2 regions of the Companilactobacillus bobalius genome follow, and region 1 is predicted to be linked to the other one. Evidence: riboswitches for the same ligand, from Rfam matches in the RefSeq annotation. Region 1 holds a riboswitch; the other holds the start of a gene.
The links. Region 1 has a riboswitch for lysine ahead of LKACC16343_RS05330 (amino acid permease). Riboswitches for the same ligand answer to the same signal wherever they lie in the genome.
Positions count from the first base shown of each region.

Region 2: linked by a shared signal. The riboswitch ahead of lysA (diaminopimelate decarboxylase) and the one ahead of LKACC16343_RS05330 (amino acid permease) in region 1 are both predicted to bind lysine.

Region 1 covers NZ_MYFM01000003.1:32,741-50,375, forward strand. The annotation lists gene LKACC16343_RS05305 (DUF916 domain-containing protein) at 1-364, shown strand, start outside; gene LKACC16343_RS05310 (L-type lectin family protein) at 486-2,726, shown strand; gene LKACC16343_RS05315 (transposase) at 2,866-3,159, opposite strand; gene LKACC16343_RS14510 (hypothetical protein) at 3,229-3,393, shown strand; gene LKACC16343_RS14515 (RNA-guided endonuclease TnpB family protein) at 3,426-3,998, shown strand; gene LKACC16343_RS14290 (hypothetical protein) at 4,085-4,237, shown strand; gene LKACC16343_RS05325 (helix-turn-helix domain-containing protein) at 4,275-5,789, opposite strand; lysine riboswitch at 5,890-6,092, shown strand; gene LKACC16343_RS05330 (amino acid permease) at 6,175-7,623, shown strand; gene serS (serine--tRNA ligase) at 8,098-9,387, shown strand; tRNA gene LKACC16343_RS05340 (tRNA-Asn) at 9,452-9,524, shown strand; tRNA gene LKACC16343_RS05345 (tRNA-Thr) at 9,619-9,691, shown strand; partial or broken gene LKACC16343_RS05350 (FAD-binding protein) at 10,130-11,949, opposite strand; gene LKACC16343_RS05355 (FAD:protein FMN transferase) at 12,049-12,978, shown strand; gene LKACC16343_RS05360 (NADPH-dependent FMN reductase) at 13,078-13,686, shown strand; gene LKACC16343_RS05365 (NAD(P)H-dependent oxidoreductase) at 13,698-14,948, shown strand; gene LKACC16343_RS05370 (FAD-dependent oxidoreductase) at 16,648-17,635, shown strand, end outside.
Region 2 covers NZ_MYFM01000008.1:939-14,632, forward strand. The annotation lists gene dapF (diaminopimelate epimerase) at 1-773, opposite strand, end outside; gene LKACC16343_RS11795 (aspartate kinase) at 789-2,147, opposite strand; lysine riboswitch at 2,293-2,470, shown strand; gene lysA (diaminopimelate decarboxylase) at 2,546-3,829, shown strand; gene dapD (2,3,4,5-tetrahydropyridine-2,6-dicarboxylate N-acetyltransferase) at 3,839-4,543, shown strand; gene LKACC16343_RS11810 (N-acetyldiaminopimelate deacetylase) at 4,546-5,703, shown strand; gene dapA (4-hydroxy-tetrahydrodipicolinate synthase) at 5,704-6,573, shown strand; gene dapB (4-hydroxy-tetrahydrodipicolinate reductase) at 6,584-7,357, shown strand; gene LKACC16343_RS11825 (aminotransferase class I/II-fold pyridoxal phosphate-dependent enzyme) at 7,436-8,626, shown strand; gene LKACC16343_RS11830 (aspartate-semialdehyde dehydrogenase) at 8,645-9,703, shown strand; gene LKACC16343_RS11835 (hypothetical protein) at 9,804-11,114, shown strand; gene LKACC16343_RS11840 (heavy metal translocating P-type ATPase) at 11,326-13,125, shown strand; gene LKACC16343_RS11845 (DNA-3-methyladenine glycosylase) at 13,120-13,694, opposite strand, start outside.

The DNA.
Region 1 (17,635 bases):
CTTTATTCCGATTAGTAAGTTGACATCGGGAACTTATAAAGCACATATTACTTTGAAAAATGATTCTGGATTTTCTCAATCATTTGATAAAAATATATCGGTTCAACAAAAAGAAGTCGATAGTGTTAAAGATGCCATCAATCCTAAGCAGGAAAGTAATAATAAGCAGTGGATTGGTATCATCATTGGAATTATTGTTTTAATCGTAATTGTTGTTTGGATGTACTTGTACTATTCACAACGTAATAAGAACGGTAAAGGACCTAAAGGTCGTAGTGGATTGAGATTTGGTGGAAAACCAAAGAATGATCCTAATAAGACTACTAGATCTGGTAATACAAGATCATCTCGTCATAAGAAATAAGCTACCGATACCTCAAGCAAATAATGCTTGAGGTATTTTTTTATTCTTTTAATTAAGGTGGAGATATTATTTTATTGAGAATATAATAAGCTTGATGAGTAGGCTGAAGGAGGGCGTTAATTTGAAGACTAAAAATCTTTGGCAGAATGTTCTATTATTTTTTGCCAGTATTATGATTGTTCTTTTTAGTGCAACGACAGTTAAAGCTGATGATACGCCAACTGGGCTAAGTAATGATGATGTCTTGGGATATACACCGAATGGTTCTATCATAGGTAGACCAGCAAAAGATGGTATTTTTACTAAACCATCCAGTTTGATCAATGGTGGAACGAATGCAGCCGCTGTTGTTAATAATACTTTGAGTAATACGGTTTACATGACTTTTTGGAGTAGTAAAAATAATAATGGGATTTTATGGTCAAATGAGAAGAATAAGATGGATGTCACTAAGAATGCTTATTTTTCATTTTGGATAAAAACTCCTGTAGACACTGCTAGTGGTGGTGGATTAGCATTCGTTATGCAAAACGATCCTAATGGCACTAATGCTTTGTCGACTTTGAATGGCAATGCGACGGCACCAATGGAAACATTAGGTGTTTGGGCAGCGGATCAGAATACATCCCATTTGGCGAACGCTATTCAAAATAGTTGGGCACTAGAATTTGATAATTATCCTAACGTCAGTGGGAACGTGAATGATGCTTTTGACAAAGATTCGAGTTTGGATAGTACTCAATTAGTCAGTGACAAGGTTCACATTGCTTCGGGATATCCTGATGATGAGCAATCTTATTCACCACTGAGTAATGGGGCTTATTCATTGATTCATCAGTCACCAATTTATCGGACGATTGGTACAAATAGCGGTTGGCATCATGTTTCGATTCTATATAATCCGAATAATGATGGTAAGACGGCCAATATTACTTATAAATTCAATGATAAAAATATTGATGGTACACCTAACACTAATACTGGAGTAGATTCTGCTACAAATCCAATCGAGGCAGATAAAACGGTCGAAATCGACTTGAGTAAATTTAATTTAGGCAGTGATAAAAAGGTTACTTGGGGTTTTGTTGGTGCTGGTAATACGGGAGCAAGTGAATCTCAGTTGATTTATGAACAATTATCTTCATTGGCTGATGTTTCAGTTGATGCTAAAATCTTCGACTCTACTCAAAATGATCGCGAATTGACTTCTAATTATAAAGAAATCAATGCTGGCGATAATCTGAAGTTACAGTACGATTTGAAATACAATGGTGGACAAGAAGATGTTGGTAAAATCAAAACGACAATTGATGTGCCCAAAAACGTTACTTTAAATTATGGTGCTTCAATTAAATTTGCTAATGGCAATACGGAGAATATTTCTAATTCAGAAATTGACACAGCTAATAAGACTGGTGTTTTGACCCACACAATCAGTTTGGTTACGAACGTGTTGAATACGACTAATAATCAGGCTACGCTTACTTTAACTGGTACCACGCCAACAACGGTTGCTGACAATACGAAGGTAGCATCTAGTCATGTTCATTTTGCCAGTGATACTTATATTGGTGATGCAATGGCAACTGATTTTGTTATCCGTAATCCTAAAATCAAAACTCTAAATTTGGATGCTAGTTTGTCATCAACTGAGATTTCAACTATTACTAGTACCAATTTGAAGGGTTCACTTACTTATGCTGATGGTAGTGCCTTTGAAAGTGAGGGAGCTCTTTTAAATGTGACAGTTGATGGTAAAAATTTGAGTCAAATGGCAGTCACGGCTACTGATGACAATAAGAAGATTGATTTTTCACTTCCGTTTTATGGTAGTTCTGACGCCGGAACTGACTTACCTGAACAAGAGATTCTAGGCCCAGGTACACACACGATAACAATTTCAGCCAATGATCACTACAATAATAAATCAGAGACGAAGACCTTTACGGTGACAGTTGATGCGCAATCGTTGAAACTTGATTTAGGTGATGGTAACTTTTCATTTGCTAATATCCAATCATATTATTCTGGAGATGTACGTCGAAATGACGATTGGCAGGTCAATGTGATTGCTCAGGATTCATCGTGGTCTCTGTCAGCCAGTGGTACTTCTTTAGTGAACGACGATAGTGAGACTTTTGATGGTGAAATGTTTTATCGGGATGCCCAAGGTGAGGTAGCTGATTTGAATTCACCAACACTTATTAGTAATTCAGAAATTGAAAAGTCGGAGACGGGTACCTTTGATGTGACTAAGGGCTGGTCGAAAAATACTGGAATCTTGTTGCATTCAGATGGTGATCTAGTTTCTAGTGGAAAATATACAGGAACAATTAGTTGGACTTTGAATAACTCAATTTAGGTTAAAAATGATTCATTTTATGAAATAAAAGCTTTTATAAAGGTCGTCAATTGAAAAAACTCGGTAATTTATTACCGAGTTTTTTCAATATTTTGGACGACCATTATTATATTTTTTAATTGTTAATTAACACATTCTATTACAATTTTTTAGATGCATTTCCTAATGTGCTCATAAAATAGTTTGAAGACCAAAGATGGCCACTCCATAATTGTGATTTTGTTTCCGGGTATTTCTTGAGCCGTTCTCTAACCGATATTCTTTTTAGATTTTTTACGGTATTTGTTGGTGTTTTATCCGGTAAAAGAAAGCTGAAAGCACCAGTCTTCAGGCCACTAATAAAGATTTGTTTGAGGCATATAGGGGTTTCTTTAGTAAAAAGCGTAAGTTTCCTCGTTTCAAGAGCAAGAAGTTTCCCAAACAAAGTTATCAATCTAAGTTCGTAAATAACAACGTTGAGATCATTGATAACTCTTATATAAAACTTCCTAAACTTGGAGTAATGAAATATAAGAACAAGAAATCAATTCCTAGTATCATCAAGTACGTTACGATTCGTAAGTCATCTACTAGCAAGTATTATGCTGTTTTAACGGTTGATGAAGAACCAGAGCAATTACCTAAGACTAATAAATCAGTTGGAATTGATATGGTGTTTCTGATCTAGTCATTTGTTCAAACGGTAGAAAATATAAGGCTATACGGTTTGATAAAAAATTAGCTAAAAAGAAACACCATTGGGAAAAACGATTAGCTAGAAGACGTACTCAGGCTTTGAGGGACATTCAATACAAGAAAAAATTTGGATTGAGTGACCCAAAAACTTTAGAACAGTACAGTAATTATATAAAGGCTAAGCTCATGGTAGCTAAATACAGTGAAAAAATAGCTAATCAAAGGAAAGACTATCTTCATAAGATAACTCGTGAATTAGTTGAAAATAATGACATGATTGTAATTGAAGATTTGAAAACCAAAAATCTTCTTAAGAATCATAAATTATCACGTGTTATTGCCAACCAATCATGGAGTGCATTAAGACTAATGCTTGAATACAAGTGTGAATGGTATGGTAAAAAACTTTTGATAGTTAATCCATTCAAAACTAGTCAAATTTGTTCTAACTGTGGTTATGACGATGGTAAACACGGATTAAACATTCGAGAATGGGATTGTCCAAATTGTAGTATTCACCATGATAGAGATGTCAATGCAAGTAAAAACATATTAAATATTGGCTTGGAACAAGCCTTAGTAACCTCTACTGACTAGTTGAAATACTAGTTGGCAAGTATGGAATGTTCCTAGAAGCTCGGTATTTTAGTACCGACGTAGTTCACAGTGAAGGCGGCTTGATTATGAAAAAACATTTTCAAACGAAGACAGTTGATGATATTTCTGATGATTGGACAAATAATTCAGGTCTATTATTGGAGAATGATACTAGTAAAGAAAATGAGGCTGGTCAATATACTGGTACTTTAAATTGGACAGCAATTAATTCATTGTAAAAAAATAGACGGACTCGTTATGAGTTCGTCTATTTCTTTACAAAACTTTTTTCTTTTTATTTGTGGTGATTTTATTTTTAAGTTTTTTGACGTAGATTTGATTCAATTGAATCAATAACCAGATATAGTCTGGCCTAGTGGAGGAAATATCCCAGGGAATGACTTTAAGATTTCCTGGATACTTCTTTTTCTCGATATCCAATGGTAAGACATCCAATGAAGTGATTAAGACGTCGACATCATCGTAAACGTTACTTGGAACTACTTCAACGAATTCGAGATTACGAACTGTTCTTAAAGCAACCTCAGCGGCCTGATTACCTGGGTCAATTAAGACTTTAACACGGATGAAATCTTCTTCACGAATTGTTGAAATATAACTTGGCAAGATTTGATATAAATCTTTTGAAATTAATTCAGCCGCATTATAAATGCCCGGAAATTCATTTTGATCAACATTTGAGAAGAAGGTATAAACGTCTTTGTACAAGTCAGTATATGATTGTTCATTACCCTCAGCGTACATTGTATCGAGATGCATCAAGGAATATGGCGCCATGATGTAATAGAAAACAATATCACGGGTGACATAAGTCATGATGTGCTTCAAAGTCTTTTGATTATGATAAACAGTCATATCATCGTGATAATGCTCTTTAAGAAAATCTATAAAGTGATAAACGAGCGCGTAGAACTTCGGATTAATACGAGCATTAGTATTGATTGGTTGTTCAAAGGCGGTGTCACTAGGTTGAAAGGCTGTCTTTCTAAAGAGATTGATCAGCTTATTTTCATTATGTAAGGCATCTAGTGGCACAATTGGATAATCATCGTGAGTTAAAATCTCTTCACCTAGTTGTTGATTATCGAAGACAACGTTGTAATATGGCAAATCTTCAATATAATTTCGTTTGATCAAACGAATTCTGGAGATTGCCAAGAAATACTTCAGTTGAAAATGTACGATTGGATTGTCAAAAGTTATTCCCGCTTTGGCAATAATTTGATCGATTGAGTTCTCTTGAATAAGGCTAAATGGCCATTCTTGAGCATGGTAAGTATACCAATAGACATAATAAGCCATCCATCGGATATTTTTCTCATTACCCTTGATCTCAAGGGTTGAATTGGAAATTTTAAGTCCAAAGTTTTTAAGGAAGGCTCTGAATTTGGACATTCGACGATTGAGAGTTGATTTACTAGTAAAGTGTTCGTTACTGAAACTCTCAAATGATGGATTAGCACTGGTCAGGCCATAATTAAAGGCCTGAAAAACTACCGAGTTCTTAACTAAGTATAGGCGGTAAGTATCAATGAAAATTTTACTAAAGTCGATTGACTCAATCTTAGTGTCACTAGGATCGATATCAGGGGCGACATCGGCAAAATCTTCTAGCAGTGCTTGGAAAATGTTATATGTTTTTTGGTACGTAAATTGTAATCTACTACTAATATTACTCAAGTTTACTTCACGAGGAGGTAGCGACTTAATAACAGTTAGCATTCGATATTTCTCTACGTCTTGCTTAACTAAGAAAATTTGCTCCAACATGTTTGTTTCCCCCGGCAATGTTAAATTGTTAATTTAAAAAGATTAATAAATATAAGAAACACTACTTGCTACTATCTTAACATTTATTTATAATATTTTGTAATCAGATAGAGGCGCAATTTTTATTAGTCGTGTTTTGGAGTACGATAGGGTACCTTGAAAAAACATTAAAGGAAAAGTTGCCGAAATCATTTTATCCCTACTTGATAAAGTTGATTGGGCTATTACTTAATAGGTGGTAGACTGTCGTACGTTCAGAGAATGAGTTTCTTATTTTTTGAAAAACGTTGAGCTATTGATTATTGGGATAATTATAATCCTTATTGTCAGTAGTTCCTCTGATAATAGGGACTTTTTTTATGTCCAAATAAAAGGGGAATGAAAGATGGAAAATAATGATGTGAGTCGGTCGTTAAAGACTCGTCATCTATCAATGATTGCGTTAGGAGGTTCGATTGGAACTGGATTATTTGTTGCCAGTGGTTCTTCAATCTCAACCGCAGGACCTGGAGGAGCTCTGATAGCTTATGCGGCTATCGGTATCATGGTCTATTTCTTGATGACAAGTTTGGGAGAAATGGCAACTTATATGCCGGTCTCCGGTTCCTTTGCAACTTACGCAACTAAATTTATCGATCCAGCCTTTGGCTTTGCTTTAGGTTGGAATTATTGGTTTAACTGGGCTATTACCTTAGCGGTAGACTTATCAACTATTTCATTGGTTGTTAAGTATTGGTTCCCAAGTTGGACATCATGGAAAATAAGTTTAACTTTTATGATTGTTTTACTAGTAATTAATTTTATTTCAGTTGGATCATTTGGTGAAACTGAATATTGGTTATCATCAATTAAAGTTATTGCTGTAATCATCTTCTTGATTGTTGGTATCTTGAGTATTTTAGGTATTCTAGGCAATCAAAATTTTGTTGGTTTAACTAACTACACTTACAAGAAAGCACCATTTGTTGGTGGAATACCGGCAATTCTGAGTGTATTCGTTGTAGCTGGTTTTTCGTTCCAGGGTACCGAGTTGATCGGAATTACCGCAGGTGAATCTGCTACACCCGAGAAGAGTATACCTAAGGCTATCAAGCAAGTCTTCTGGAGAATCTTGTTATTCTACATATTGTCAATCGCCGTTATCGGTGCCTTGATTCCTTATACAAGTCCTAACTTATTAGGATCAGGAGCTGGCGATATTGCTATCAGTCCATTTACTATTGTCTTCAAAAAAGTTGGTATTCCACTAGCTGCTGGAGTAATGAATGCCGTTATTTTAACATCAGTTATTTCTGCTGCTAATTCAGGATTATATGCTGCCAGCCGTATGCTCTGGTCAATGAGTAAACAAGGCATGGCACCAAAGGCTTTCCAAAGAACCAATGGTCGAGGCGTTCCCGTATTTTCACTATTATTAACAGCTTTAGTTGGAGCCATCGCCTTGTTTACAAGTTTGTATGGTGATTCATTCTATGAATTGTTAGTTGCCGCATCAGGACTAACCGGATTCATTGCATGGTTAGGAATAGCCTTTTCACATTACCGTTTCAGAAAAGCATACTTGTATAAAGGCTATGATCTAGATGATCTTCGTTATAAAGCAAAGTGGTTCCCATTTGGACCAATTTTAGCCATTGTTTTAGGAATTATTATTATCTTAGGACAAGACGTAAGATCAATGGTAGATTTCAATATCGGAAGATTATTGATTAGTTATAGTGGATTGATTATTTTGTTCGTATGTTGGCTTTACTACAAGATTAGATATAAGACTAAGTTTTTGAAACTAGAAGATATCGATGTAAAACATGAACAAAAACACAACCGCTATTGATATTTAAGTTAGTTTAAATTATTATTAGAAATGAATATAACGCTAAGAGAGTGCCTACTCATAAACCTTTCAGAGAAGCGATGGTTGGTGAAAATCGCAAAGGCTTTTATTCCAGCATTCTGGCAACGGGTAATGCCGTTCGGGTTGATCCGATAAAGTCTGAAAGTGCAGTGTATTTGCGTACACTGAAACTGGGTGGTACCGCGAATGGTCGATTCGTCCCTTTATTGGGATGAATCGGCCTTTTTTTGTAGAGAGCGGAGCAGGGGCGTTCAGCTCCCGAGGATTAAGACTACTTATCTCAGTCGGTAGCGAAGCGCCGGCAGAGATAAGTTGACTTAACCGGAAGGAGTTGTCCCTGCGAAGCTCGTTTCCACTATAAAAAATAGAACAATGGTTATCAAAAAAAATTTCACCCCAAACCAAAAAAGAGTACAAACTCTCTCAAGCCAAAAATCAAAAAGGAGAATCTCAATGTTAGATATCAAATTGATTAGAAAAGATCCAGAATGGATCAAGAACAAGTTAGCATCACGTGGAGTAACTAGTGATGAAATTGATGAATTGCTTGGCTATGACAGCAAACGTCGTGAATTATTAGTTAAGAGTGAAACCCTTAAAGAAAAGAGAAACACTGTTTCTCAAGGTATCGCTACTAAGAAACGTAATAAAGAAGATGCCAGTGACGAAATTGCTGCTATGAAGCAAGTTGGTTCAGACATTAAGGACTTGGATGCTGAGCTTGAAGAAACAGAAGGAAAAATGAACTATATCTTAGTTCGTCTACCTAATATTCCTGATGATTCAGTTCCTGTTGGACCTGATGAAAGTACTAACGTTGAAATCCGTAAAGTCGGTGCTATTCCTAAGGAAGGTTTCAAACCTCGTCATCACTGGGATATCGGTGAAGAACTAGGAATCTTAGACTTTGAACAAGCTACTAAAGTTGCTGGTTCACGTTTTGTTTACTACATTGGCATGGGTGCTAGACTTGAACGTGCTGTTTACAACTTTATGTTGGATCAACACCAAAAGGAAGGCTATACAGAAGTTATCCCTCCATACTTGGTAAACAACGATGCCATGTTTGGTACAAGTCAATTCCCTAAGTTTACTGAAGACGTTTATACAGTTATGGTTGATGAAAACCCACTAACTTTGATTCCTACAGCTGAAGTACCTTTGACAAACTACTTTGCCGGTAAGATTTTGAATGAAAAAGACTTACCTAAGTACGTTACAGCTCTAACACCTTGTTTCCGTTCAGAAGCAGGTAGTGCTGGTCGTGATACTCGTGGTTTGATCCGTATGCACCAATTCAATAAAGTTGAAATGGTTAAGGTTACAAAACCAGAAGAATCATACAATGAACTAGAAAAATTGACAGCTAATGCTGAAAATATTTTGAAACAATTAGGACTACCATATCACGTTATCGTACTTTCAAGTGGGGATGCCAGTTTCAGTTCAGCTAAGACATACGATCTTGAAGTTTGGATGCCTGCTCAAGACAAGTATCGTGAAGTTTCAAGTTGTTCAAACTGTCTTGACTTCCAAGCTCGTCGTGCTCATATCCGTTACCGTGACGAAAATGGTAAGACAAAGTTGGCACATACTTTGAATGGTTCAGGACTTGCTGCAGGTCGTACCGTAGCTGCTATCCTTGAAAATTACCAAAATGAAGATGGATCAGTTACAATTCCTGACGTATTGGTACCATACATGGGTGGAATTACAAAAATTACTAAAGAAAATGCCAAATAAGTATTGACTCAATCCCAATAGATTGATAAGATTTAATAGTTCTGTTAAAGAGCTATTGAATTATTCCGGATTAGCTCAGTTGGTAGAGCATCTGACTGTTAATCAGGGTGTCGTCAGTTCGAGTCTGACATCCGGAGTTATAAATACTTAGGAAATCCTAGGTGTCTTCAATAGAAATACATCTAGTTCATTTGAATTAGATGTATTTTTTTTATAGGATTTCTTTTTCTTGCCGTGTTAGCTCAGTTGGTAGAGCATCGGTATCGTAAACCGGCGGTCACAGGTTCGACTCCTGCACACGGCATAATAAGAATGTCAGTTAAAAAAGAAGAGCCTTTGAATACTGTTAGATCAGCATTCAAGGCTTTTTTTTATTTGTAAAAATCCAAGAATGTCAGAGAAAATCAAATGACTTTGCACGAAAGTTTGCACGGCTGATAACTTTTTCGATTTTAAATTTGTCGTGCAAATTTTTAACAATTCATATGTATGCCTTTTCAAAGAAGATTATTTTACAAATCAAAGAATATCAAAAAAATGTTATAAATTTCCCTAAGCTATATAAATTTACTCGCATTAATTATATAATGACTGTATTAGATAATGAATTGAGAAATACCTCCCAGGGGAAACACAGACGTGTTTCTCCATTTTTTTGATAAAAAATAAACAAAAAAGCTAACCTGAAGAGGTTAGCTCATGAAATTGAAGTCGACAATTAAATCTATATTGTTGGCTTTTTTTATTCAACTTTATTTAAAGCATTTTGAACGGCTTCTTTAATGGCTTTACTTGAAGCTGAAGCACCAGAAACGGTATCGACATCGACAGAATTCTTAGCGACGATTTCTTTTGGAAGTTCTTCAACAGCTTTCAAACCGTAGTCGTCGGATTCACTTTGTTTCAAAACTTCGATATCTTGAATATTTTTGTCGTCATCAACTGTGACACGGACAACGATTTCGTTACCCATACCGGCAGTTGATTTACCGATATATTGATTATCATTTGTTTCGAAATGTTCTTCGGCAATATCGGAACCGAGTCCTTCTTCATGGATGCTGGCTGAAGTTTGAGCATCAACATTTGTGGTAGTAGCTTCAGATTTTACACTAGCAGCATTTTCACCAGCAATCTTACCAAAGATTAAATTCTCGGCTAAATGCTACCACCGTTGTATTGACGTCCCATCAAACTACCTAATTCACCGGCAGCATAAAGATGAGGGATTACTTGATCATCGTTGTCGACCACTTCGGCATGAGAGTTGTGAACTGGACCACCTTGAGTATTCAATAGACCTTGCACCATTGCTAGAGCATAATAAGGACCATCGTCAAAAGCAGTCAAGGTTTCAGGATCACGATTGAAAGCATAGTCACGTTTTTGTTCGGCAAAGTAATTGAAGTCTGTAATAGTTTTTTGCAACTTATCAACATCGACATCCAAAACTTTGGCCAAACTTTCAAGATTGTCAGCTTTAACGACAGCTTTCAAAAATTCTGGGTAAGGAGCATTTTTATCGTTAGATAATTCATCGTACTTCTTTTGATCAAAGACGACGTAGGGATGACGTTGAGCTAGAGGGATTCTCCAGTTGCCGTGGTCTTGAATGTGACCGTGTCTGTGGATTTCATTTTCATCGAAGTAACGAGTTCCATCGTCACCGACAACAATCAAGCTGCCTTGATGGAAAGCGGGCCAGTCAAATGGCAAAAATTGTGAACGTTGGCCTTTGGCAGGTTTAGGTGTCAACCCATGGAAGATACCGTATGATTCATAATTGTTCATGTTGTAAAGTTGAGCACCGACCTCGCTAGCCATTTTGACGCCAATACCTTTGTTGTAGAGAGAACCAATGGGATTCAAGCTAGTTTCGCCTAAGTAGTTTTCAATCATTTTAGGATTGTTTTCAAAACCACCAGTTGCCATTACAACACCATTATTGGCTTTAACGTTTAATAATTTACCGTCACGTTCAATTTGAACTCCGACAATTGCCTTAGTTTCTGGATTTTGAATTAAGTGCTTTGCAGGTGTTTGATAAAGGACATCAATTTTATCAGCACGGTCGAGAACTTGTTGACGTAAATTCTTCCATAAAGCTGAATCGGCCACACCTTCATGGACAGCAACTAGTTCATGGGTAGCTTGACCTCTAAATTCGGGATATTCGTGAGCCATAAAGTATAAAGCTTTGGAAACAGGTGATTCTGGATGTTGACCCATAACAAAAGGTTTTACACCCAAATATTTTTCTAGATAATCAGGAATTTTGTACAATCCCTGAATGAAAGTTTCCATTAAATCTTGATCATAAGCCAATGGGTAGGCCAAATCTTGATAATATTTTCTCAAATCATCAAGGTTGTCACCTGAAGAAATAACTTGTCCGGCGTAGCGAGTATTGCCACCTTCATGACCCTCGGGAGCTGAATCAGTAATTAAGACCTTAGCATTGTTGTCGGCCGCAAATCTTGCAGCAGTAGCACCAGCACCACCAAAGCCTAAGACGATTACATCATAAGTAGCATTCCAATTTAGTTTTGAATCCTCAAACATATCATTCACTCCATTTCCGTAAGGTGTTATGGTTAATATAACTCTAAATTGTGACATTGTGAACGTTTTATAAATCTGGAATTGAAATCGAGGATGAAAATGAGTTTAGTTAATAAGAAGTATTATGCCCTAGGAACCTTGATCAATCTGACCGTTGCGACTCCAGCCGGAGAGGAAGAGTTGGATGCAGCTTACGAGTTGATTAAAAATTTTGAAGATAAATTGACCGTCAATCGTGATCAATCTGAAGTTATGTCCATCAATTATTCAGCTGGAATCAAACCAGTAGCGGTACCAACTGACACTTACGATTTAATCAAACGTGCAGTATTAGTTAGTCGTCAGCATTTAGGTTTCAATGTTGCGATTGGACCATTGGTTAAGTTGTGGAAAATAGGTTTCAAAGGTGCTAACAAACCCAGTGATGCCGATATTAAAGAACGTTTACGTATCATTGACCCTGAAAGGATCAAATTGGACGATGAACAGCAAACTGTCTTTTTGGAAGAAAAGGGTATGGAAATTGACCTAGGTGGAATTGCTAAAGGCTATATTGCTGATAAAATCAAAGCCCTGTGGTTAAGTATGAATGTTGAAACGGGCATTATCGATTTGGGTGGTAATGTACTTTTAGTCGGTCCCAGTGTTCATGAAGATAAGATGTGGAATATCGGTGTCCAAAATCCAGTAGAAAAGCGGGATGTGTCGTTAGGTGTTTTGCATACTACGGCCAAGTCAATTGGAACGTCAGGTATTTATGAACGTAAACTAGTTATTGATGGTCATGAATATCATCATATGTTCGATTCCAAAACGGGCTATCCTATCAAAAATAATCTTGCCAGCGTGACGATTGTTAGTGATAAATCAATTGATGGAGAGATTTGGTCAACCGTTGGTTTCTATCAAGGTATCGAAAAAGGATTGACTTTGATTGAAAGCCAACCTGGTGTTGAAGCTATTTTCATCACGAAAGATTTGGAATATCAGACAACTAGTGGACTACGTGACAAGTTTTTTAAAATATAACAATTATATATCATAACAATTCCAAAATTGTGTTGATTTATATTGTGAACGAATTTACAATGAACATGTAAGATAATTATAAATAAGGTGATTGCTAATATGAATAAATTTATTGCAATAGTGGGATCTAATTCCAATAAGTCAACTAATCGTGAATTATTGAAGTACATGAAGAAACGTTTCCAATCAGCTGCCGAAATTGAGTTGGTTGAGATCAAGAATCTTCCAATTTATAAGAAGAGTGCTGACAAATATGTTCCTCAAGAAGCATTAGATATTGCTACTAAAATTGAAGCCGCTGACGGTGTGATTATTGCGACACCTGAATACGATCATTCTATTCCAGCTGCTTTATCAAGTGCACTAGCTTGGTTATCATATGGAATTCATCCATTTGTGGATAAGCCAGTTATGATTACAGGAGCTTCTTATGGATCATTAGGTTCATCACGTGCTCAAGCTCAATTGCGTCAGATTCTGGATTCACCAGAATTGAAAGCTAGAATTATGCCTAGTTCGGAGTTCCTATTGGGCCACTCATTACAAGCTTTTGATGAGAATGGTGACTTGAAGGATGAAAAGGTTATTAAGCAATTAGACGGGTTGTTCCAAGATTTCTTGGATTTCGTGAATATATCAAAACAATTAAATAATGCTAATGAAGTTAACAAACAAAAAGCCAAAGAATTTTCTTGGGATAAGGACTAGGAGAGGTAAATATGAAATTAGTAGGTATTGCAGGTTCAATCGCTGACCAATCATACAATCGCACATTATTGAATTTCATTGCAAAGCACTGTGAGGGTGTTGTTGATATTGAAGTTTTGGATATCAATCAAGTGCCAATGTTCAGTCAAGATGACGATCAAACAAATAGTTCCGTTATTCAAAAATTAAGTAACAAGGTTAAGTCAGCTGACGGCGTTATCATTGCAACTCCTGGACATAACCATACCGTTCCAGCTGCTTTGAAGAATGTTATTGAATGGTTATCATATGAGATTCATCCTTTTGATGGCAAGCCAGTCATGATCGTAGGAGCCTCATATCATACTCAAGGTTCATCACGTGCTCAATTACACTTGAGACAAATCTTAGAGGCACCAGGAGTTAATGCGGTTGTTTTGCCTGGTAATGAATTCCTATTAGGTAACGTTAAGACAGCTTTTGATGATAACGGTGAATTGAAGGATCAACGTACTGTTGACTTTCTTGATACAACTTTACAAAAATTTATTAAGTTTGCGAAGGTGATTAATATGATCGATGCTGACGACTATGAAAAAGAAGATTTATCAGCTTCAGGTAAAGTAGATACAACTGTAGAAGGTGTAGATATGGATGATCCTGATTGGATAAATAAAGCTGCTGAAAAGGTTAACGCTGTAGATGGTGATACTTATGTTAAGTTGGATAGTGGTTTGTTAACTGTTAACCAGTTGAACTACATGTTGAAGACTACACCGATTGAATTGACTTACGTAGATGAAAATAATCAATTTATCTATTACAATCGTTTCTTACCAACTGAAAAGATGTTGGCTAAGAGAACACCTGCTCAAGTCGGTGATTCATTGACTGCAGTTCACCCAGGTAAAGCGCGTGTTATTAAGCATGTTAAACAAGTTATCCACATGTTGAGAAGTGGTAAGACTGATTTAGTTTCAATGCCAGTACCTGGAGGAGATAGCGATCATCATGTTATGCATTACTACAAAGCTATGCATGATGAAGAAGGTAATTACAAAGGTGTTAATGAATGGGCTGTTGATTTGAAACCTATCGTTAATGAATACTTGAAACAAACTGGTCAAATGTTGGTTCCAGATCCAAACGCTAAGGTTGACGCTACTTCCGGAGCTTCAGAGAAATCTGAAACATCAGTGGATGCAACTGCTAGTGCTTCTAAAGAAGAAGCAGAAGAGGTCAAACCTGAAGTTGATGCAACAAGTAGTGCTTCAAAACATTAAATGAAAATAGACTTCCTTATTGGGAGTCTATTTTTTTATCTATTCAGACCAATTAAGTTTTGAACATAAAAAAAGCTCATCTGAGGGGGGATGAGCTCGTTTTTGTTGTACGAATGCACAACGACATTACCAGTAGTGTCGGGGGAAAGATATGAATGCTTTATGAGGGTTTCCAATTTCTTTTAAATATTAGATAGAGAGGGATTTGTTAATTAATTAATGAAAGCATTCAAAGTAAATTATTGTAATGGGATTTTTCTTAATTGATTGAGGGGATCAATTAAGAATTTAAATTTGTGAGTTAACGATATGAGGATGTATCGTAACTGTTTTAAGAGTTAAAGGAAGGAATCGCATCTCATATCTTTCCCCTTTCACAGTTATAAATATAGCATATATGTTTAAACATGTTGTTTCAAAATAGAACAAATTATTTATTTGTTTTTAGGATAAAATAATGAATTGATTGAGCAATAATAATTCGATATTGTGTTTTAAGGCCTTGAAATAAATTCTAGACACAAAAAAAGCTCATCTGAGGGGGATAAGCCTGTCTTTTCGTTACGATTATGTAACGACATTACCAGTAGTGTCAGGGGAAGGCATGAATGATTTCGATAAAATTTCCAAATTGAGGGATTTGGTATTAATAACGGAAAGCATTCAAACTGAATTTGTAATTGGGATAACTCGTAATAAGTAAAAATTGATTGAGGGGGCAATTTTTATTCATTAGTTCGTTTAGATTTTAGATCTCGGTATGAGGATGTGTACCGTGATCCATGTATCAAAAGTAATAAAGGAGGAATCATAATTGATTCATACCATATCCCCTTTCACAGTTATAAATATAGCACATATTTTTAAACATGATTTTTCAATTATCGTAAAAATAATTGTTTGTTTTTAATATCACAATATTTATTTATTGCAATTAGAAATATGTTAATGGATAAGATTTCATGAGGGATGGTAGTTAAATAATTTAAGTAATTAATTTAGTTTGAAATTAATAATCAATATTTATTAGAAAAGATATCTTTTTTATATTCGAATTAATAAAAAAGAACAAAAAAACAGCTCATCTGGGGGGACGGGCTTGTTTTTTGTTACACACATTGGTGTAACGGCATTACCAGTAGTGTCAGGGGAAGATATGAATGCTTGTGAGGTTTCCATATTTGTCAAATAGAGAGGGATTTGTTAATTAATTAATGAAAGCATTCAAAGTAAATTATTGTAATGGGATATTACAAACGTATCTTTTGAGTAAAAATTGATTGAGGGGGGCAATTTTTATTATTGATACGAATGAACTTTACAGGTTAACGATATGAGGATGTGTATCGCAACCTTCATTAAGAGTTAAAAAAGGAAGGAATTGCATTTTCATATCTAAACCCCTTGCACACTTATAATATACCACATGTGTTTAAACAATTAAATTCATTTTCGAAAAAAATATTTATTTGTTTTTAATATCACAAATTTAATCATTTATTAGATAATAGCGTTATCATAAGATTTTTGTTGATAAAAGATAATCCACAAATATGAAGGAAGTGAGGATTAAGAATTAAATTTATCTGCCGATATCAAGATATTATATAAGTGAAATATATTTTTTAAATATCTTGTAAACGCTTTTAATGTATTAGTGAATAAATTATAATAATAAGAAAAAGGGACGGTGTCTATTATGAAAGTAAGTATTGTAGGTTGTACACATGCAGGAACTTTTTCAGCAATGAACATTTTGAAGGAGCACCCAGACTGGGAAGTTTCCGTTTTTGAAAGAAATGATAATTTATCTTTTCTATCCTGTGGGATTGCACTGTGGGTAAGTGATCGTGTTTCAGACCCTAATAAGATGTTCTATGCCAGCCCCGAGGCATTAACTGATATGGGTGCACATATGTATATGCAACATGATGTAACTGATATTGACTTTGATAACAAGAAATTGTCAGTGAAAAGTTTGGCAAATGGTGATACTTTTAGTCAACCATATGATAAGTTAGTAATCACAACTGGCTCAGCTCCAATTATTCCACCAATTCCTGGAATTAATTCAGATCGTGTTATGTTGTGCAAGAACTGGACTAATGCCAATGAATTGAAAGAAAATGCCAAAGATATTAAGAGTGCTATTGTTATTGGTGCTGGCTATATTGGTGCAGAATTAGCTGAAGGTTATGCTACTTTAGGCAAAGAAACAACCTTGATTGATGCTTTACCTGATGTTTTGGCTAAGAACCTTGATCCGAATATGTCGGCCGTTGCTGAAAAAGATTATATCGATAATGGTGTAACTTTAGGTTTGAGTGAAAAAGTAGAGTCATTTGAAGAAACAGATCATAGTGTAATTGTTAAAACCGATAAGAATACTTACGAAGCTGACATTGCCGTTATGTGTGTTGGTTTCCGTCCTAATACAAAGATGTTCGCTGATAAATTTGAAACTCTTCCAAATGGTGCATTAGTTGTGGATAAATATATGCACACAAGCATTCCAGATGTTTATTCAGCTGGTGACGCAGCATCTGTTCATTACAATCCAACTGGTGACAACCAATATATTCCTTTAGCAACTAACTCAGTTCGTCAAGGTATTCTAGTTGGTAAGAATATTGAAAAAGATACCGCTGAATATATGGGTACACAAGCTAGTTCAGCTGTTGAATTGT
Region 2 (13,694 bases), on a different contig from region 1:
ATACCACCAGGATTATAAACCGTAATGTCTCTGTTGGAATCGAACTGATCTGGATACAATAGGGCAAATACTAAACTTGTCGCTGACATACCGGTTCCGCAGGCATTAGTAAAGCCAACACCACGTTCAAAGGTTTGTACGAATAATTTATTGGTGTCTAATATTTTAGCAAAACTGACATTGACCCCTTCGGGAAAATATTCATTTATGGAATTCAATTTTTGACCAAGATTGTTAAGTGTATCATGTTCGATTTCAGAGACAAAGCTGATAAGATGTGGATTCGGTACAGCAACAGCTGAAAATTTTTCTCCTGACACGAACTCAGGTATTTCGGTATTTACCATTTCGGTAAGATTTTTGTAAGCAAAGGGAAGATCTACCTTATTAAATGAAATAGGAGATATCTCAACGCTGAAAGCAGGTACTCCGGAATAAAAATCGGGGGCCTTTTTGACCGATAAATTAGATTCTAAGGTTTCAATTTTGAAATAATCTAATTGATATTTTTCTGATAGGTAACGACTGACCGTTCGTAATCCGTTACCACACATTTTGGCTTCACTACCGTCGGCGTTGATAACGCGCATTTTACCGAGACAGTCATCGCTGGTGTCAATGACTAAAAGTCCGTCGGCACCGTCTAAAATGTTTTTACAAAGATTAATTGCTAGATTCTTTACTTCATTATCATTTAATTTGTTATCTAGAATTGTTTGGTCCAAGATAAAAAATTGATTCTCTGAACCATGAACTTTTAATAGTTTAACCATGTTTTTGAACCTCACTTAATCAAAAAAAGTTTTATAAATTTGTTGTACAGCATTATCAGCATCTGAAGCACGAGTCCCAATCATGATAGATATACGGGAAGCACCTTGGTTAATCATGTGAATGGCGATATTATTTTGAGTTAGAGAATCAATCACTTTACCGATAGTACCGATATTGTGAGCAATTCCTTCACCGACTACCATGATAATGGCATAGTCATCGATCCACTCTAAGTAATCCGGTTGAAGAGTTTCTTTAACATCACGACAGAGTTTTTGAATAGTATCTTTATCTAGTTTGCTACGATCAAAGATAACAGTTAAATCGTCAATTCCGGAAGGCATATGCTCATAAGAAATATTATATTTATAAAAAATCTTTAAAAGTTTCAGAGTAAAACCAACTTCTTTATTTAAAAGATAACGGTGTAAATAGAGTGCTGAGAATCTTTTAGAGCAAGCAATACCGGTAATTTGATTAGAAGGGTCAAAGATGAATTGTTCAGGAACAATCATTGTTCCATCTGCTTGTGGATTATTAGTATTCTTAATATTTACAGGAACCTGTCCTTTAACAGCCGGAATGATGGCTTCATCTTGAAAAACGGAAAAACCAGCATAAGATAACTCTCTCATTTCACGATAGGACATCTTTTTTATTGCTTGTGGATGATCGACGATGTGATTGTTGGCAACGTAAATTGCATCAACGTCAGTAAAGTTTTCGTATAGATCAGCATTCAATCCGCGGCTAAGAATAGCACCAGTAATATCTGATCCTCCACGGGAGAAGGTATAAATTGAACCATCAGCACTGTATCCGAAGAATCCTGGGAAAACGACTCTTGAGTCTTTGGGCAATTGAAGTCGTTCCAAATTGCTGTAAGTTTCAGATGAAATATCCGCATCGTTGGGTTGACCATGAACTCTGATACCAGCATCTTTAGGATCGATAAAAGTCGCTTTAATATTTTGAGCGTTAAGGACTTGTGTCAATAAGATAGCATTTAAAAATTCACCGTGAGCTTTAAATGCAGCCATTAAATGTTCGTTGTCAGTAAACTTATCTTGAGCCAATTTATCTAGTTTGGATTTTAGAAGTTTGATTACTGAATCATCAAGTTTGAAGTGATCACTGATTTCTTGATATCTGGAAATGATATTATTTTCAATCTTTTGATAGTCATCTTGATTAATGACAGCATTGGCATATTGAATTAATAGATCAGTAACTTTAGTGTCATCAGAAAATCTTTTTCCAGGTGCAGAAGTTACGATAACCTTACGTTCAATATCGTCTTTAATAATCTTAATAACTTTCTCAAATTGTTCTCCAGTGGCCAAGGAACTACCACCAAACTTGATAACTTTCATGAAATACACCCCTAAAATTAAATAGTTTTTAATGATGAGTGTATCATTTTTAGCTGTCATGACAAGAAGAAACACGATAAAGTTAGAAAAAACAGTTATTTTTTAATATTACTTGACGAATAATGAGTATTGTTATAATCTTAATACCAATAAAAGAGGTCGCAATCGACATGAGTAAATGAGGGAGTCACTGTAATGACTTTGAACTCATTGAAAGGGGAAGTTGCCGAAGTGTCAGATTTTACAGGATCTGATGAACTGGGGCGTATTAATAAGAGAATACGAACTGTCGTGATTTAATATCACGTTGAGCTTATGACAAATTTAAGGTGGATCGAAAAGGTCTCTTTGTTATTAAGCAAAGAGATCTTTTTTTGTTTGATAAAGGAGTTTTGAAAATGATTATAGATGAATTAACAAGCAAGAATGGACATTTAATGATTGATGGCGTTGATAGTGTGGAATTAGTTAAAGAATATGGAACGCCACTTTATGTTTTTGATATTTCCAAGGTTCGTAATCAAATAAAAAAATTTAGATCTGCTTTTGAAAAAGAACATTTAAATTATCAAATTAGTTATGCTAGCAAGGCTTTTGCCGTCAAAGCTATTTATCAAGTTATGAAGCAAGAAAATGTGCATGTGGATGTCGTTTCGGGTGGAGAATTGTATACAGCCTTAGCTGCTGGCTTTCCGAGTGACAAGATAAGTTTTCATGGCAACAATAAATCTTTGATGGAATTACAGATGGCGGTAAAAAATCATGTCGGAGTTATCATGTTAGATAATTTTCATGAAATCGAACTTTTACAACAAGTTTTGAAAGAATCTCAAGAGACTATCCAAGTAATGTTACGTTTAACCCCAGGAATCTCAGCTCATACACATAAGTATGATCAGACTGGTCAAACTGATAGTAAGTTTGGATTCGACGTTAAGTCTGGGCAGGCCAAAAAAGCTTTGAAATTAGTTTTGGATAATCCACAGATGAAATTGTTGGGATATCATGCTCATATTGGTTCACAGATTTTTGGTACTGAAGGATTTAAAATGTTGGCTCAAAAGATGATTGAAATTTCTAAAGATTTTCAAAGTGAATTTAATTATTGGCCTCAGGTAATCAATTTAGGTGGTGGTTTTGGGATTAGTTATAACGAAGATGATGATCCTATCACCGCAAGTGATTTTATTTCAGTCATCGGTCAGGAATTAAAACAGGATTGCAAAGAAGTTCCAGAAATTTGGATTGAACCAGGACGTTCAATTGTGGGACCGGCTGGATATACGCTTTATAAAATAGGTTCAAGAAAAGATATTCCTGGATTGGAATCTTATGTATCGGTTGATGGTGGTATGGGTGATAATATTCGTCCAGCTTTGTATCAAGCTAAATACGAAGCAGTCGTAGCTAATAAAATGAATCAAACAGATGTTGAAACGGTCCATATTTCAGGAAAATATTGTGAATCAGGTGATATCTTAATCAAGCATCAAAAACTTCCACAAACGGAAGTTGGGGATGTTTTAGCAGTTCTTGATACTGGAGCTTATGGTTATTCAATGGCTATGAACTACAATCGTAATCCCAGACCGGCAGTTGTTTTTGTTGAAAAAGGACAGGCCAAATTAGTAGTTAAAAGAGAAACTTATGAAGATTTAATTAAACTAGATGGTAATTATTAGGAGAAAAATATGACAAAGATGGACGCAACAGAAATTATCAATTATATAGGAAATGCTAAGAAAGTTACGCCAGTGAAAATTTATTTACAAGGGGATATTTCTCAAATTAATTTTCCGAGGGAGGTTAAAGTTTTTAAAACTAATGATTTAGCAATCATTATTGGTGATTACCAAGTAATTGAACCAATCTTAAAGGATAATCATTTAACTGATTTTTATGCTGAGACAGTGGCACAAAACTCAGCCGTACCAATGTTAGATATTAAGCATATCAATGCCAGAATTGAGCCAGGAGCCATTATTCGTGATCAAGTTGAGATTGGTGCTAATGCGGTAATCATGATGGGAGCAGTGATTAATATCGGTGCTGAGATTGGTGAGAAATCAATGATTGATATGGGAGCCGTTCTTGGCGGCCGTGCAATTGTTGGTAAAAACTCACATATCGGAGCCAATGCGGTTTTAGCGGGAGTGATTGAACCGGCTTCTGCCCAACCAGTTCGAATCGGTGATAATGTTATCGTTGGTGCCAATGCTGTTGTCTTAGAAGGTGTGCAAGTCGGTGATGGTGCTGTTATTGGTGCTGGAGCAGTTGTTACTAAAGACGTAGCACCTAATAGTGTAATGGCCGGTGTACCAGCCAAAGTATTGAAAATCAAAGATCAAAAGACAACTGATAAAACTCAAATTGAGAGTAATCTAAGGGAGTTATAGAGATGACTTTGACTAGTGACGAATTAATTAAGATCAGACGACATTTACATATGATTCCAGAGTTAGCGATGGATGAGCATCAGACACATGATTACGTGAAACAAGTGATTGCAAGTTTTCCTCAGACCGATTTGGAAATTAAAGAGCTACCAGAATTACCAACTGCTCTGTTGGTGTTGGTCAAGGGCAGCAATCCTCAAAGAAATATCGGTTATCGATGTGATATGGATGCCTTACCTGTCGATGAAGTGAATGGATTGAGTTATGCCTCAAAGCATCCACATGTAATGCATGCTTGTGGTCATGATATTCATATGACTGTAGCTTTAGGAATTTTAAATTATTTTAGTATCAATCAACCCAAGGACAATTTGATTTTCTTCTTTCAACCGGCTGAAGAAAGTAAAAGTGGTGGAAAAGTTGCTTATGATATAGGAGCTTTTAGCGGTCAGTTTAAGGTTGATGAATTCTATGGTTTACACGATAATCCACAATTGAAATCAGGCGTTATAGGATGTTGTAACGGTACATTGTTTGCTGGGACAACAGAAGTAAATATCATTATCACTGGTAAAAGCGGTCATGCGGCTTATCCTCATTTAGCCAATGATGCTATAGTAATTGCTGCTAATTTTATTAATCAAGTTCAGACAGTCATTTCTCGCAATATTGATCCTACGAAATGTGGCGTGATAACATTCGGCAAGATGCAAGCTGGAGTAATCCGCAATGTGATTGCTGGACAAGCTCGTTTGGAAGGAACAATTCGTGGTTTAACTCAAGAAATGATTGAATTTATTCGTCAAAGAATAACTGAGATTGCTAGTGGTTTGCAGAAGTCATTCAATTGTCAAATCACGGTGGAATACAACCAAGGTGGTTATTTTCCCGTAGAAAATGACCCACAACTAACAAAGAAATTTATCAAATATATGCAAAACCAACCGTCAGTTGATTTTGTTGAAACTGAGCCTAAAATGACGGGAGAAGATTTTGGATATTTATTAAATAAGATTCCGGGCACAATGTTTTGGCTAGGGGTAGAGAGTTCAGGAGCATTACATTCACATGATTTTCTTCCCAAGGAAGACGCTATTAAAAAAGGTGTCGATGCTATAGTAGGTTTCTTGAATTATCGAATGAATTCGGAGGAAGCATAAATGTTTACAGATGTTGATTTAATGACGGCTATCATTACGCCATTTGATGAAGAATTAAAAATAGATTATAAAGCTTTAAAAAAGTTAACGGAGCATTTGTTAGCAACCGGTTCTAAGGGATTCGTTATTGGAGGAACGACCGGCGAGACACCTACGTTAACGGAAAATGAGAAGTTAGATTTATATCGTAATTTTACGGAAATAGTTGATGGACGTGTACCAATCATTGCTGGAGCTGGTAGTAATAATACTGCTCAAACAATCGATTTTATTAATAAGTTGGCGAAGATTCAAGGTATCGACATGGCATTAGTTGTGGTTCCTTACTACAACAAACCTAATCAACGAGGGATGATAGCTCATTTTGAAGCTATTGCTAAAAACTCTCCTTTACCAATTATGATTTATAACATTCCTGGAAGAACGGGTGTGTTGATGGAGAAGGAAACAGTCGTTAAGTTATCTCAGAACAATAATATTAGTGGAGTTAAGCAGTGTAATACAATGGAGGACTTGGAATACATTGTTGAACATACAACTGATGATTTTAATGTTTATAGTGGTGAAGATGCACAAGCCTTATTTGCCAAGGTAATTGGAGCCAATGGAGTTATTTCGGTAGCTTCACATCTCTACGGTGATGAAATGACTGAAATGTATCAGAAATTGGATGCCGGTGATTATAAGACAGCCGGTAAAATTCAACGTCAATTAACACCCAAAATGGCTGCGTTATTCATGTATTCTTCGCCTTCACCCGTTAAAGCGGCTCTTAATAAATTAGGTTATAAAGTTGGTGGCTGTCGCTTGCCAATTGTGTCGTTGAATGAAGCGGAAAAAGCTGTTTTGTTTGAAAAATTGAATCTTTAGGAGTCTTTTTATGATAAGAGTTATTGTTTCAGGGTTTAATGGATCGATGGGTCAAAAGGCAGTTAGTATGGTTGATCAAAGTAAAGACATGAAATTAGTCGCTGGATTCAATCCAAGTGTGACTGACCTGAATCCACAGACTTATGGTTTAAATGAAGACGTTAAAATTTATAACGAACTTACTGATATTAATGTTGTAGCCGATATTTGGATTGATTTTTCAATACCTAGTGCAGTGTTTGAGAATACTAAATTTGCGATTGAGCATGATATTCGTCCAATTATTGGAACAAGTGGTATGAGTGAAGAGCAGACAGATGAGTTAAAACGTTTGGCTGATAATAAGAACTTAGGCGGAATTATTGCCTCGAACTTTGGTTTATCAGCTGTTTTGATGATGAAATTTGCTCAAGTAGCTGCCAAATATTTTGCTGAATCAGAAATTGTTGAAAAGCATCATGAGGATAAAATTGATGCACCTTCAGGGACAGCCTTAAATACAGCTAGATTGATTTATGAAGCTAGAGGACATGATCAGAAACAACATAGCAGTAAAGATCCACTTGATACTCGTGGCGGGGATTATCACGGTATTAAGATTCATGCACTCAGATTACCAGGTTTTGTTGCAGACGAAGAGGTTATATTTGGTGGAGTTGGCGAAACTTTAACTATATCTCAGAGTACTACTGATCGAGAATCGTTCATGACAGGTGTTAAGCTGGCAATTCACGAAGTGATGAAAAGTAATCATTTAGTTATTGGTTTGGAACAAATTATTTAATATTATTACAAAATAATTAATTAAATGAATACAGTTTGTTATAGAATTAAATTATTATAATTTAAGGAGTGTCATAGAATGCCAGAATTAGATTCAACAGTAAAAAATGTTGTCAACGAAACTATAGAACCAATGGGAATTTCTCAAATTCGGATTTTCGCTGAAAAATTTGCTAAAATCCCTGGATTAATCAAATTAACATTAGGTGAACCTGATTTCAATGTTCCTGAGCACGTTAAAACAGCTGCTATTGAAAGTATTAAAGACAACGATTCCCATTATTCAGCCCAAAAGGGCATCATTGGTTTAAGAGTAGCTATTTCTGATTATTTAAATAAACGTTTTGAAGTCGATTATGACCCTGAAACAGAAATTGTTGTAACAATTGGAGCTACTGAGGCTATCTTTGATTCTTTAGCAGCCATTATTAATCCTGGTGATAAGGTATTGATTCCTACACCAACCTTTGCGCTTTATATACCAATTGTAAAAATTCTAGGAGGAATTCCAGTTCAAGTGAATACCACTGATGATGGTTTCCGTTTAACTGGTAAAAAATTACGTGAGGTTATCGCCAAGGAAGGAGCCGATGAAGTAAAAGCTTTAATCTTGAATTTCCCTGGTAATCCAACCGGTTTTGTTTATTCCAAAGATGAACTACAAGAAATTGTTGATGTCGTTAAAGATAAGGAAATGTATGTTATTTCGGATGAGATCTATGCTGAATTGACATATGGAGAAAAGCATATTTCTCTAGCTAAGTTAATGCCTGGAAAAACTATTTTGATCAATGGCTTATCTAAATCACATGCTATGACGGGTTATCGAATCGGTTATATTGCAGCTCCTAAGGGCTTCGTTACGAATGCTGCAAAAATGCATGCCTTCGTTGTAACGGCTCCTTCCAATCCGGCCCAATATGCTGCTAAGGAAGCCTTGACGAATGGAATTGATGACCCTATTCCAATGAAAAAGATTTATCAAGAACGTCGTGATTATATTGTTGATCAATTAAATGATATTGGTTATAAAACAAACTTGCCTGAAGGTGCATTTTATACTTTCTCGAAAATTCCGGCTGAATTTAATTTAACCGCAATTGAATTTGCCAATAAGTTGGCTGAAGAAGGAAAAGTTGGTGTAACGCCAGGGACAGCTTTTGGTGAAGGTGGCGAAGGTCACTTTAGAATGTCATACGCATCTTCAATGGATGATATTAAAGAAGCTATGAAACGATTAAGAATTTTTACGGAGAATTTAAAAAATTGATTTAAGGGATGAAGATTTATGAGTGATGGATATACAGTAGCAATTTTAGGTGCCACAGGTGCCGTCGGAACACGTTTAATTCAACAATTAGAGCAATCAACTATTCCGGTTAATAAGATAAAATTATTAGCGTCATATCGTTCTGCAGGTAAGAAATTACAATTTAAGGGACAGGACGTAACGGTTGAGGAAGCCAAACCGGAATCATTTGAGGGTGTTGATATTGTTTTAGCATCAGCTGGTGGATCAGTATCTAAAAAATTATTACCTGAGGCTGTAAAACGTGGTGCTGTTTGTGTAGATAATACTAGTGCTTTTCGAATGGAAGAGGATGTTCCTTTGGTCGTTCCTGAGGTAAATGAAGCTGCACTTTATAATCATCATGGGATTATTGCTAATCCAAATTGTTCAACTATTCAAATGATGGTGGCACTAGAACCAATTAGAAAAGCTTTTGGTTTAAAACAAATTATTGTTTCAACTTATCAAGCTGCTAGTGGTGCCGGTCAAAGCGCTTTGAATGAATTATATTCAGAGGCACAAGATTATTTGGATGGTAAGGATATGCATGCCGATATTTTTCCTACAAAAGGTGACGAAAAACACTATCCATTGGCCTTCAATCTTTTACCACAAATTGACGTTTTAGAGGATAATTTATACTCTCATGAAGAGTGGAAAATGATTCATGAGACTAAGAAAATTATGCTTGGCGATATGGACTCACCCGAGATCAAAGTCACAGCTACTTGCGTCAGAGTACCGGTTCCAATTAGTCATGGTGAATCAATTTATATCGAAGTTGAGGATAAGTCTGCTACAACTGAAAAGATTCAAGAGTTGATCAGACAAGCACAAGGAGCAGTTTTGGAAGATGATCCTAAACATCAAATTTATCCACAACCAATCAACGCGGTAGGTAAGCGTGATACTTATGTTGGACGTATTCGTCCAGATTTGGAAAATGAAGGTGCCTTCAATATGTGGGTTGTTTCTGATAATCTTTTAAAGGGTGCAGCTTGGAATACAGTACAAATTGCTGAACGTTTAGTTGCCGATAATTTAGTCCATAATTAGTTAATTTAAAATGGAATGCAGATTTTAGGCTGTGTTCCATTTTTTTTTGGATATTTCTGTTAAAATATTCAAAGACAATTAATATTAGGGTGAGAAAATAATGAAACGAATAACGAACGTTTTTAACGAAGGTGTTTTGGACCTATTGGCCAATGCTGGAGTTGCGATACCGTATTTTTTTTGTTTAACTTTGTACAATCAGAATAAAAATATATTTGTCTATGCATTGCCGTTCTTAATGTTATATACATTTAGAGCTTTGGGAATGTTATTGACTACCTTTATTACACTACCAGCTTCAACTATGCTTGCTATGTCCAGTCTTTTTGGAGTCATAGGATCATTGTGTATTTTAGGTGCAGGTAATCCTGTCTTTGGAATAATTGGGGGAATTCTATTAGGATTGGCTTCAAGTTGGATCTGGCCGTACTATTTAACAGTTAGATCGCGAGGCAAAATGGATAAAGAGTTCAAGTTTAATCGGATGCATACATTATCGGTTATTTTGACTTTAATATTATTGGTTGTTGTTCAATTGATTGCAACCCAAACTAAGATGTTAAGTTTATCCTTTGTCTTACTAGCTTTTCTATTCTTCGCTGCCATGGTAGGTGGGATGAACATTACTCATCGTTTGACCTTTTACCAAGGAATTGAAACTAAACAGAAATTTCGTGTTAATTCACTATTTAGCCTAATTGTTTTAGCTAGTTTAGTTATGCTAGTCTTCATCATTCGTTATACTAGGTTAAAGGCTGTTTCTCAGACATTTGATCTGATCATCAGTATAGTGGCAATTATGCTATTTCTTTTCTTGGCATATTATCAAATTGACATCCATAAAAAGATTTTTCCCGTAAGCTTAGTAGCTATTAATCGTGGAGTAATCATGAACTACGTTATGCTTTACGCGGTGTTTGATAGTACCGTTAGATTTGGATTTAATTCTTTAATGCTGATTTATGCGATTTATTTAATTGGTTTTGAATTGGGGCCTGTCATTCTAAAGAAATATCAATCATTTAGATATCCATTACTTCTAATTGGTTTAGTATTATCGCTATTTAACTTTACTTATTTTGTCGGGTTATTTCTCTGTGCTATCTTTGTGGGAACTGATAATCGTATTTTAAATGATGCTCTTTATAATCATCCTGATTTGGATTCTGAAAGAGCCTTCTTAATCAAATATCAACTTTCCTGTATAGGTAACGTGTCACAACAATTAGTTTATATGACGACTATTTACTTTATTAGTTATTTTGCAAAAATAAATGCATTAGGGTTCTTTAATAATCACGTAACTGATGGCCCAACTAATTCAGTTTTGTATGGAGTACACATCTTCATAACCGCAGTTGTCTTTATTTATGCAGCAACTACGTTTTACTTTGCACATGAAAAAGAATAATAAATTTATAAAAGGTCTACCTAGTATCTAGGTAGGCCTTTTGAGATGCATTGTCATAACGCCGTTATGATAAATGATGATGAAATTTATAGTATGATAAACGAATCTAAATGAGAATGATTCTAAATTATGTCCCTAAATACTATTTTTATAATTTGTAAAATTGTATAATTATGTTAATGAAAAGTATTTCAAGGGAGGACGTGATTTTATGAATTCCGATAAAATTAAATTATATGCAACACTGGCAATTGGTGTTATTGCGGCAGTATTGGAATTTATCTTTCATTTGCCTAGCTATGCCCAATTGATAATCAGTATTTTAGGCTTATTGTTGGCTTTAATCATGTTTATCGATATGGTAAAGGTAATAAAATCGGGTAACTTCGGAATTGATTTATTAGCGATTACTGCAATTGTAGCGACAATTGTATTGGGCCAATACTGGGCTGGATGGATTGTTCTACTAATGCTCACAGGTGGAGATTCCTTAGAGGAGTATGCGGCCAATAAAGCAAAAAGTGAATTGAAATCACTCTTAGATAATACTCCTTCACAAGCACACTTGATTGTTGATCAAACAGTTAAGGATATTGATATTGATGATGTTAAAATCGGTGATGAGTTACTGATTCGTCCTAAAGAGCAAGTTCCAGTTGATGGAGTAGTGTTTGACGGGACTTCGGAAGTGGATGAATCATCTTTGACTGGTGAATCAGTTCCTGTAACGATTGGTAAAGATTCACATGTTATGTCTGGTTCGATCAATGGAGAGAATCCTTTTAAAATTAAAGCCGAAAAAGTGGCTGCTGACTCGGAGTATCAAGCCATTGTTAAGTTAGTTAAAGAATCTGAAACACATCCAGCACACTTTGTTAGATTGGCTGATCGTTATGCAGTTCCTTTTACATTGATTGCTTATGTAATTGCGGGGATTGCATGGTACATTTCTAAAGATCCGATTAGAATTGCTCAAGTCCTAGTAGTGGCATCACCGTGTCCATTGATTTTGGCTGCACCGATTGCTTTTGTTTCTGGAATGAGTCGGACAAGTAGAAATGGAATTATCGTTAAGTCAGGAACGGCCCTAGAAAAATTGAATTCTGCTAGAACAGTGGCTTTTGATAAAACAGGTACCATTACTGAGGGAAGATTAATTGTTAATGGTTTCAAATCAGTCAATGGTTTCGGCAAAGATCAAGTTATGGTCTATGCTGCATCTTTGGAACAGAATTCAAGTCATGTTATGGCTAAGGCTATTGTCGACTTTACTTTAAAGCATAATTTGGAATTATTACCGGTAACGGATTTGAAAGAAACAACGGCTGAAGGAATTGTGGGTAAGATTGGTGATATTGAAGTTAAGGTTGGTCAAGCTGAGTTTGTAACTGATGAAAAAGTAGATTCCGTGAGTGGATCAGGTGTTTATGTCTCAATAGATGGAGACTACGCAGGTGTGTACAGCTTGTTGGATCAAATTAGACCAGAAGCTAAAACAACGATTCAAGGATTAAAAGATTTTGGCATTAGTAATATTTTAATGATTTCAGGAGACAAAAAAGAGGCAACCGAATTGGTTGCTTCAGAAGTGGGTATTACAAAGGCATTCCCATCTAGTTTGCCAGCTGATAAGGTAAAGATTATTAGAAGTTTAGGTAAAGAGTATCATCCTACTGTAATGGTTGGGGATGGTGTTAATGACGCTCCTGCCTTAGCTTTAGCCGATGTCGGAATAGCAATGGGGTACAAAGGAGCTAATGCCGCCAGTGAGTCAGCTGATGCGGTCATTTTGCAAGATGATCTTAGCAAAGTAACGACAGCTGTTAAAATAGCCCACGATACGATGAAGGTTGCTAAAGAAGCAGTATTAATCGGAATTTTCATTTGTGTCGCTTTAATGATAGTAGCTGGATTTGGTTTAATTCCAACCATTATTGGGGCAATGCTTCAAGAAGTAGTCGATACAGTAGCTATTTTGTACGCTCTTCGTGCTAGAAGTGATAAATTATAACCAACCGTATGTGTCTAAATTCATTTCTCGTTTTGGTAATTTAGATACGTAAGGATTTCCCTTTACGATAAAACGCATATTTTTTGAAGTCCAAGGTTCCTTATTCTTCACACCGATTCTTGGTGTGGCAAGAATTTCTTGAGGAGTCTGGACTTTTTTTGCGGAGAAATTAAAGTTGTGTTCATTTAAGACCGTTCCAGATAAGGACTTATCTTTAATGCCAAAAGCTGCCATCCACTTGGCAGGTCCATTGCTGACATCGAAACCAGTTTTACTACGATTCTTTTCCATCAAGTCAATTCCCTCTAATGGTTGTAACCCACGGATTAAGATACCATTCGGTGTTCCAGCTTTTTGAATACTGATATCCATATCTAGCCAACTATGAATTGAATAAATATAGATAGTCCCACCAGATTGATAGAGTGGATCGTTAGCTTTAGTGTGACGACCATTATAACTGTGAGCGGCCATATCGATTGGGCCTAGGTAGGCTTCTGTTTCCACGATTAAACCTGAAAATTTTCCCTGATCAGATTCATAAGTAAAAGTATGTCCTAACATATCTT